Regions from separate parts of the Ligilactobacillus hohenheimensis genome, predicted to be linked through region 1. Evidence: predicted binding sites of a transcription regulator. Region 1 holds the regulator's gene; each other region holds the start of a gene.
The links. Region 1 encodes Rex, which represses fermentation and respiration genes when NADH is low (regulators of the CRP and FNR family bind a similar motif). Its sites were predicted from a motif close to TTGTGAANTANTTCACAA; they were not measured.
Positions count from the first base shown of each region.

Region 2: the regulator Rex is predicted to act here: its motif matches at 1,853-1,870, upstream of QOR60_RS02970 (FAD-binding protein).
Region 3: the regulator Rex is predicted to act here: its motif matches at 1,863-1,880, upstream of QOR60_RS02505 (acyl-CoA dehydrogenase family protein).

Region 1 covers NZ_CANCXC010000001.1:35,485-38,772, reverse strand. Annotated here, with positions in the region: gene groL (chaperonin GroEL) at 1-581, opposite strand, end outside; gene groES (co-chaperone GroES) at 633-917, opposite strand; gene QOR60_RS00200 (redox-sensing transcriptional repressor Rex) at 1,138-1,779, opposite strand; gene QOR60_RS00195 (ABC-F family ATP-binding cassette domain-containing protein) at 1,940-3,288, shown strand, end outside.
Region 2 covers NZ_CANCXC010000001.1:600,773-604,060, forward strand. Annotated here, with positions in the region: gene QOR60_RS02960 (LysR family transcriptional regulator) at 1-674, opposite strand, end outside; gene QOR60_RS02965 (AEC family transporter) at 702-1,646, opposite strand; gene QOR60_RS02970 (FAD-binding protein) at 2,014-3,288, shown strand, end outside.
Region 3 covers NZ_CANCXC010000001.1:497,009-500,296, forward strand. Annotated here, with positions in the region: gene QOR60_RS02500 (electron transfer flavoprotein subunit beta/FixA family protein) at 1-698, opposite strand, end outside; gene QOR60_RS02505 (acyl-CoA dehydrogenase family protein) at 702-1,838, opposite strand; gene QOR60_RS02510 (MFS transporter) at 2,010-3,288, opposite strand, start outside.

The DNA of each region.
Region 1 (3,288 bases):
TCGAACTGCATCCCTTCAACAACGTCGAGAGTCGTGTCAATCCCCTTTGACTCTTCGATGGTAATAACCCCATCCTTACCAACTTTTTCCATGGCGTTAGAGATTAATTCCCCAACCTTTTCGTTAGCGGCTGAAATTGAAGCAACCTGTGCAATGTCACTCTTTGATTCAACCTTGTGGGACTGTTCGTGCAGGGCCTTAACGGCAACATCCGTTGCTTCTTCGATCCCCTTCCGGATTCCAACAGGGTTAGCACCCGCCGTCACGTTCTTCATCCCGGCGTTTACGATTGCCTGCGTCAGAACCGTTGCGGTCGTCGTTCCGTCACCAGCGATGTCGTTGGTCTTTGAAGCAACTTCAGCCACAAGCTTAGCACCCATGTTCTCGAAGTGGTCTTCTAATTCGATTGACTTGGCAATCGTTACCCCATCGTTTGTAATTGTTGGGGAACCGTATGACTGCTCCAACACAACATTCCGTCCCTTTGGTCCAATCGTTGACTTAACTGTGTCGGCTAACTTGTCAACCCCAGCTAACATCTTCTTGCGTGCGTCTTCCGCAAACTTAATTTCCTTAGCCATTGTCATATCACCTCATGTGTTAGATTTTAAACTCGTCATCACCGCTGACAACTAGTCAACGATGGCCATTAAGTCCTTTTCGTGGACAACTAAGTATGACTCACCATCATGCTTAACTTCGGTTCCAGCGTACTTGTCAAAGAGAACCGTGTCGCCCTCCTTAACCTTCGGTGCAACCGTCGTGCCGTTTTCAAGGGTTAACCCTTCACCAACAGCAACCACCTTAGCGGTTTGTGGCTTTTCCTTGGCGTTGCTTGCTAAAACAATGCCCCCAACCGTTTGCTCTTTTTCTTCTTCTACTTTTAAGATTACGCGATCTCCTAATGGCTTAAGCACAAGCTATCCCTCCAAATGATTTATTTAGCACTCATCATTGGTAAGTGCTAACCTACAATTCATATACTACACACTTTTGCCATGAAGTGCAAGCATTTTTTGTCACTCTTTGCAGGAGAGTGCTAATTAATTAGTAAATAAAAAACCACCGGCTAATTTCGTGTCCTAAATGTCCACTTAGCATCGTCCGTTAACCTGGTAGCTTTCTTCATTAATATGATTATTCTTCATCCTTCTTCGGCCCAAAGTGGTCCAGGAAGTAGATCAGCGTCTGCAGCTCGTTCGTCAAATCCACGTTTTGAATCCGGACTGTTTCCGGGGCTGCAATCCGCATCGGGGTAAAGTTCAAAATTCCCTTCACCCCCGCCGCAATCATCTGATCGGCAACGCTCTGGGCAACGGACGCCGGCACCGTGAGGATTGCCACCTCAATCTGCTGGACGGTCAGCTGCTCCTGCATGTCCGCCATCGGGTAAACCGGCACACCGTTTTGAATTGTTCCGGTAATGTCGTCGTTAATATCAAACGCCGCACTGATCCGCACGTTATTGCTCTGGTGGAAATTAAAGTTGAGGAGCGCATGCCCCAGATTCCCGACCCCAATCAATGCAACGTTTGTCAGCTTATCCTGACTCAGGGTCTTTTTAAAAAATGCTAGTAAACTATCAACGTGGTACCCGTACCCGCGTTTTCCAAGCGCACCGAAGTACGAGAAGTCCCGCCGGATTGTTGCTGAATCAATCTTGACCGCCTCGGCAAGTTCCGTTGAAGAAACCCGCTCTTTCCCCGCATCCTTAAGAAAATTAAGGTAGCGGTAGTAAATTGGTAACCGCCGGGCAGTCGCCTGTGGAATTTTTGCCATGCTGTTAAACTCCCTTCAATTAATCTTCACAAGCAACTATAACATAAACGTTGATATTAGTACGAATTAACCCGCTAACTTCACAATCTCTTTACGTGTTTTTCGAAAATCATATGCTAAAATAGGTAGGATTATTACTTTGAACGAAAGGATGCATACCATGATACTGCTCCAAGCACAAAAAGTTGCCCGGCATTTCGGGGCTGATACCCTCTTCCACGACATTAACCTGGACATCCAGGACGGCGACCGGATTGCGCTCGTTGGCCGGAACGGCGCAGGAAAATCCACCCTCATTAAGATGCTCACGGGAGAAACAGAACCCGATGAAGGGCAAATCATCCGACGGAAGGACCTTACCATCGGTTACCTTGCCCAGAACGCCGGCTTATCGTCGGGCCGATCCCTGTACGATGAAATGTTAAGCGTGTTTGCGCCCCTTCAAAAAATGGAAGCGGAAATTCACCGGTTAGAGGAACAAATGGCCAACCCACCGATGGATCCGGCCTCGCCCGAATACCAGCAACTCCTCGACCACTACGACCAACTGCAGCACGATTTTAAGGAGCAAAACGGATACGGTTACGAAACAGAGGTTAAGTCCGTCCTGACCGGGTTTAAGTTTTTCCCCGAGGACTATGACCGCCCGGTTGATACCCTCTCCGGGGGTCAGAAAACGCGGTTAGCCCTGGCAAAACTTCTCCTCGAAAAAAAGGATCTGTTAATCCTGGACGAACCGACCAACCACCTCGATATCGCCACGCTTACCTGGCTAGAAGGTTACATTCAGTCGTACCAGGGCGCCCTCCTAATCGTTTCCCACGACCGGTACTTCCTCGACCGGATTGTGAACCAGGTTTACGAGATTGGGAACGGCACCAGCGCCCACTACACCGGCAACTACTCCCAGTATGTTAAGGAACGGGCCGCCCGGCAAAAAGCAGCGTGGAAGGCCTACGAAAAACAGCAGGCAAAAATCCATGAAATGGAGGAGTTTGTCAACAAAAACATTGTACGGGCCTCAACCACTAAACGGGCGCAGAGCCGGCGCAAACAGTTGGAAAAAATGGAGCGGCTGGATAAACCGGCAGGAGACGAGCGCGCCATGCGGTTTACGTTTACCCCGGAAAAGGAGAGCGGCAACATTGTCCTGACGGTCAAGGACGCCGCCATTGGTTATGATGGGAACACACTGGCTGCCCCCATTAACTTTGAGCTCCGGAAACACCAGGTGTTGACAATCGTGGGCCCGAACGGAACGGGAAAGTCAACCCTGCTTAAGAGCATTCTGGGCATGATTCCGTTCATTCACGGCAGTGCCACCCGTGGCACAAACGTGACGGTGGGATACTACGACCAGGAACACCAGGTCCTCCATGCCGAGAAGACCGTTCTTGATGAAGTCTGGGACGACCACCGGACAATGCTGGAACGGGACGTCCGCTCCGTCTTAGGAAGTTTCCTCTTTAGCGGTGACGACGTTCAAAAGCAGGTTGCCAGCCTCTCTGG
Region 2 (3,288 bases), 570 kb from region 1:
ATATCCATATCACGCGCTTCATAGATAATTTTAGGGCGAAATCCGCCAAAGCTACAGTACCGCTCTAACGCACTCCGAACTAAATGTCCTTTCCGTCTGGTGATAAAATGCTCGTTTCGCAACGTATTTGCTGTTACTGATTCATAATTACTAATTGGGTTATGCGTACTGACAATAATACTAAAATCTTGCCGTTGTTTTCGAAGTACCTGCATATTTCGTTCTGCATCTGCCACCAATGATGAATAAACAATGGCATCTAACTTGCCTCTGGTTAGCATCCCGCGCAAATTCGCCGAATAATCGTTCACCGTATGCACACGGTCAATCAGCCCATTTTGAATAAATGCTGTTAAAATTGCGGGCATCCAGAGATTCCCCGCAATTGTCGAGTATCCAAGCCGAAGAAGTTGGTCGCCTGCATGTCGCACCTCTTGATCGGTTTCGCTCGCCAATGAAACGATTTGCTTTGCTCGCTGATACAAAATTTTTCCTGCATCAGATGCCACGACACCACCCCGATGACGTGTTAATAATTCCGTCTCATACTGTTCAGTTAGTCTCATAATCGCCCGCGATACGGCCGGTTGCGAGATTCCATAACGTTGCGCAACTGCCGTATAACTTCCGGTTTCAATCAAACTAATATAATATTCCAAATCAGTAAGTTGCATCCCATCACCGACTCTTTAAAATCCGAATTACAAGCTAATTCCACGAAGAATGATAAAACACATTAATACAAAGAACGAACCAATGGTCGTTAAGAACATTGCAGACGGCATTTCCTGCTCACCCTCACCATACTGTTGGCTAAAGATGGTTGGAAAAATCATTTGTGAAATCATCATCGTCATCGTCATTTCATTAACAAACATCCGTGATTCTCCACACAGCATCATAATTACCATTACTGATAACGGCATGACGACTTCTTTGACAATAACATCAAACCAAACAATTCCTGAAAAGCTTGGCTTATTAAACCAAAGAATTAATCCAATTGAAAAGAGTCCTAATCCTGCAGCTGCTTTCCCGAGCTCTTCAAAAGTCGGTGCTGCTAGTGCTGGTAACCGCCAACCAAGTAACGCCGTAATCAATCCAATAAACGCTCCAATAATTACAGGCTTCTTTAGCCCGTTAATTACTACCTGTCCAACGTTAACCAATAAATTATCAGTTTTCTTTGTTGTAGCTAACGTCAATGCAAACATCGTTAGTGGTAATTGGACTGCATTCATCATCAATCCCCCAATTGAAATTGCAATCGCTGCGTTTCCGGGGAATAATGGCGTCAACAGTGCCGGCCCAACAAATAAAATTGCTGGTGTTGACAACGCAAGCGCCCGAATAATCGATAAAATGGTTGATGAATGCAATACATACCTACTAAAGAAGTAAACACCAAACCACCAACCGACCATCATTACAAACTCCCACATAACAATCCGCCAGTTGGCAAAAATCTTCTCTTTCGGCATTTGGTTTAAGGCAAAAAACAAACTTAATGGCAACGCATAGTTCATCACGACTTTATTTAGAATCGCCGGAACCTTTTTATCAAACGATTTAATGTAGCCGCTAAAGAAACCAAACATAATTGTAAAAATAACAGGAATTAATGCAGCAATTAGCGCTTTAGCCATAATATTCACGTCCCTTTGCTAATATCTGCAATTTAATTCCCCAACCACCTTAATAATACACGTTCGTCTCCATAATTCAATAATAATTTCACAAGTATTATCAATTATTTTTATGAGCATTAAATTCCCACTTATACTGCAATGAAAGTAATTCTGGGGCATACAAATTACTAATATTCATTTTAAAATAACATTCTTGCATAACTTTGTTTTTTCATTCACTATAACGAGCTGATCACTTTTTCGCTTTTCCTTGATATTAATGCGTTTAAAAAAAACGTTTGCATTTATTTTTACCGTGTATATAATCAGCCCCGTAATTTAATTCCTCAACCCTAAAAAATCATGAATGAAGGTCGTGTTACTAATGAAATACGTTGCAATTGTTGGAACAAACGCAGCTAAATCATACAACCGAAAACTACTGCATTTTATGCATGACCATTTTGCTAATAAGGCCACCATTGAAGTTCAAGAAATTGTGGATTTTCCCCTCTTCAACGAAGATACCCCCGAATTACCGCAAATCGTGGTTGACTTAGCTAACAAAATCAAGGAAGCAGATGGTGTTATTTTCGGGGTTCCCGAATATGATCATAGTATTCCAGCAGCACTTAAAAGCGTGATTGAATGGTTATCCAATGATATCCATCCACTTACTGATAAACCAATTATGATTGTAGGAACTTCACTAGGAAGTCTTGGAACCTCACGTGCCCAGGATACATTTAGAAATATCCTCAATGCTCCTGGAGTTGATGCGTGTGTTCTCTACAGTAATGAATTTCTTCTTGGACACGCTGCAGACCAATTCGATCACCAAGGAAATTTAAAAAATGAACAGACCATTAATTTTCTTGACCAATGTTTTGACAATTTTCAAACCTTTGTCAAAAAGCAAGCAGGAAAGGCCAACCTTAATAACAACTGGGATCGCGCATACGACGTAGTTGTTTTGGGATTTGGTGGTGCCGGAGCAACAGCGGCACGTTTTGCAGCTGACAACGGCGCAAATGTTCTCCTTGTTGATAAGGCACCATTTGGTCATGAAGGAGGAAATACCCGCTACTCTGCTCAACATGTTGGAATGGGACACAACGAAGACAAATTAAGGACGTACTACCACCATCTTGCAGCCCCAATGGAACTCCGCGAAGATACACTCAATACTTACGTTCATGGAATGAGTAATATCCCTTCCTACTTCAAAAAGTATCTTGGAATCACTCCGATTAGTTGGCGCAACGATATTCATCAGGGGGATCCAGTTGTTCCAAAAGACCATATGGCTGAATATCCTGAACTCCCAGGAAGTGAAACCTTTGACTTCGCCCTTGTTCATAAACGTGATAAAGATGCCGCTTTGTGGAAGACTCTTCGGAGTAAAGTTGTTAAGCGTTCAGATAAAATTGATATCTGGCTAGATTCGCCCGCAAAACACCTTATTCAGAACCCGGAAAACGGGGCAATCGTTGGTGTTGTAATCAACCGGAATAATCATGATTACCGAATCCTTGCGCGTAACGGGGTTGTTTTGGCAACCGGTGGTTTTGAGAATAATCCGTCAATGGTCCAAACGTTTATTAAGCGTTCAAAACTAACCCCAATTGGAACGTTATACAACCAAGGAGACGGCATTAAG
Region 3 (3,288 bases), 460 kb from region 1:
GGACTAAAGACCCGCTTAACAACGGTTGGGGATCCCTTCAACCCAACTTCCTGAGGGGCAAGTTCTAAGTCAGTTTCATCCCAAACAGTTACCGGGGTATCCATGCTTACCCGAATGGCATGTAAACTAGGATAGTGGTACTCATCCGCAGTATCCGGAGCGGAAACCGTTCCGACAGCGGGAAGAGCCACCGTAACCTCCTCCTGAGCCTGTTCAACTAACCGGTGTGCAACTAAGTGGCGCGCTTGATCCACCGTTCCATCCGTCATGTAGGTCACCTGTGGCAGGTTTAACTTGGTTGCGACTAACGGTCCAACCTGCCCGGTATCAGCGTCCTGGGCCTGTGATCCGAAGAGGATTAAATCCGCCCCGCCAAGTTTCTGAATTCCCGCAACCAGTGTCTTCGCAGTTGCCAGTGTATCTGCGCCCCCAAACGCCCGGGAACTCAACAACACTGCGCGGTCTGCTCCGAGAGCCATGGCCTGGTGCAGGGACTGGTTAAAATCAGCGGGTCCCATGCTCAGCGCAACAATTTCGGTATCGGGATGCTGATTCTTAATTGTTAACGCCAATTCCAATGCCTGCTTATCAGCTGGATTCATCATCCCGGGAACCCCAGCCCGCATCAGGTTATTGTGATCATCAAGGTGAACACGGCCCACCTTTAAGATCTGTTTAATGCAAACAATTACGCGCATCCCTTACCCCTCCTTTGCAAATTCTGCGGTACTAATTTCAGTGTGCATCTTCTCAACCGTTCCTTCAGCAATTTCCATTGCCCGGGCGTCCCGGATTAGGTGTTCAACCGGGTAATCAGCGCTGTACCCGTAACCCCCAAGAAGCTGCAGGACTTCATCGCCCGCCTTAACCGCAACTTGACTCCCAAAACACTTAATCATTGCGGCAATCTCGTCCGTTGGCTCGCCTGCGTCCCGCATTCTAGCAGCATGTTCGTAAGCCAACCTCGTCATTTCCTTACTCATTGCAACCCGCGCAATCTTTTCCTGGGTTACCTGCATATCGCGGAGCAAAATCTGTCCAGCACGCCGCTGATTGGCGTATTCCTTTGCAATGGCCAATTCATGCTCCATAATCCCCGTCAACACGGCGCTCATCAGAACCCGGGCATCGGCGTGGGCCTGGTTAAAGACAACAAGGCCCTGTCCCCGTTTACCAATCATATGATGCTCGTCAACAACAACGTCCTGGAGCACAATCTCGCCACACGGAATCCCCCGGAGACCAATAAAGTTTTCCACTTCACCGTAGCTAAATCCCGGCATCCGGTCATCGACCATAAAACAGGTAAATTCATCCTCTCCGGTCTTGGTGGTGATAATGTAGTTGCGGGCCAACGTTCCGTTCGTAATCATAACCTTGTCCCCGTTAATCACCCACTTGCCGTCAGCCCGTTGCTTTGCCCATGTCTGATTGCCACTCGGATTAGAGCCACCACTGGGTTCGGTATTGGAAAAGGCCAGGATTTCATGCTGGGCACGCGGTAGGTATTCACGCTGGATTTCTTCGTCACCGTATTTCATCAGCTGAAACAGTGTCTTGTACTGGCCCTCCACCATTACCGCAACGCTCGCATTTCCCACTGCTAGTTGGTTAATCAACCGCGCCGCACTTGTCATTGGAAGCTCCGCCCCACCATATTCACGCGGTAGAATTGCATTTAAGAAACCAAGGTCAGCCATCCGGTCAAATAACCCATCAGGCAATCCCCGTTTACGGTCAATCTGTATGTCGTACGGAGCAATCTCGTTCTGAACAAAAGTTGTTACCGTTTCGTCCAGTAGCCCCTGCATCGTTTTATCAACCGTCACTGTAATCATCTCCTGAATAAGTAGTAAGACGGATTGTTACATAATGAACAATCAATTTAATTTTACGTACTTTTTATAATCGCTGTCAACATTCGCATTACAATTACGTAATAAAAATAAGAGCGTCCCTCATAAAAGAACGCCCTTATTTGTGATACTTATCTTTACGGCTTTACCTGATTATTCCTCGCCGTTTTCCTTTTCGGCAACCACCGCATCACTTTCAGCCTGCGTTGGCACCACATCCATAATCCGGTTGTACTTCTTCTTGAAGAAAATCAGGATGAAGACTCCTGCAACGACGTACAGTGCCCCTGCGATGTAGTACGCGGTTGCGTATCCGGATAATGACTTGAAGAGGAAGAATGTACAGAACAATCCGGAAACAACCCCCATCAAGGCGTTAACCAGCGAAATGACCGAACTAAAGGCTGGTCGCAGGTCCTTTGACACCATCGCCATTTGCAGTGACTGCTGAATTGGTGCCGTTGCGTTCGCAATTCCTGACCGTAAGAACAGAACCACCCCAACGATAATTACGGCAACTGTCCCTGTTCCTAAAGCACGTCCGTTCGCCATCAAAATCATCATCGGCGCAACGGTAATCCCCGCTGCCGCCATCGAAACAATTGACCCCAGTTTCTTCTCTAGGAACGGCGCTACAAGGTATCCCAGGAACATGGCGGCGTTCTGGAACGTGTTGACCGTTGCGGCCACGCCCCGTGGCATGTGCAGGTAGTTGTTCAGATAAATTGGGAAGTACGGCGTAACTAACAGCGCCCCAAACCGCACGAGCACCAGGTATAATACCCAAATCAGAACCGTCTTGGTCATTAACTGCTTGAAGTTGCTTGGCCGCTGAGCCGCTTCGTCCCGTTCCCGTTCAATTGACGTTTCACGGTAGTCACTCGGCTTTTCGCGGAAGAACAGTGCAAAAATAAACGCTAACCCTGCAAGAACAGCCGCAATCACAATTACCCACCGGTACGCCATCGTGTAGTTTGCCAGCATTGCACCGTGCATCGCTTCCTGATGTGCCGATAAAGCTGAAGCCTTCCCGTAAGAAACGTGTTGCAGCAGTGCGAAGAAGTACACAACCAGCTTTCCACCAAGGAACGTCAGGACCGTCTGACATACCAGGTTATCGACTAATATGTAGGTCATCCACTTGGTTTGCTTTTTCCGTGGAATGTACACCGCAAACATGATTGGGTACAGGTAGTCGTAAATTCCAATCGTAATGGTCGAGGCAATGCACATGATAATGATTAGGGGAACGTTATTTGTAATCACGGTAATTACCAACGCTGCAACCGTAATCGGCGGTGCAATCAGCATGATCTTCTTAAACCCTGTCCGGTGAATCAAGGCAATTAACAATGAGAGAATTAACGTTCCAATTGAACTATACAGGTTAAACCCCTTCACTAATTGGGGCGCCACAATCTGGTAGTACGAC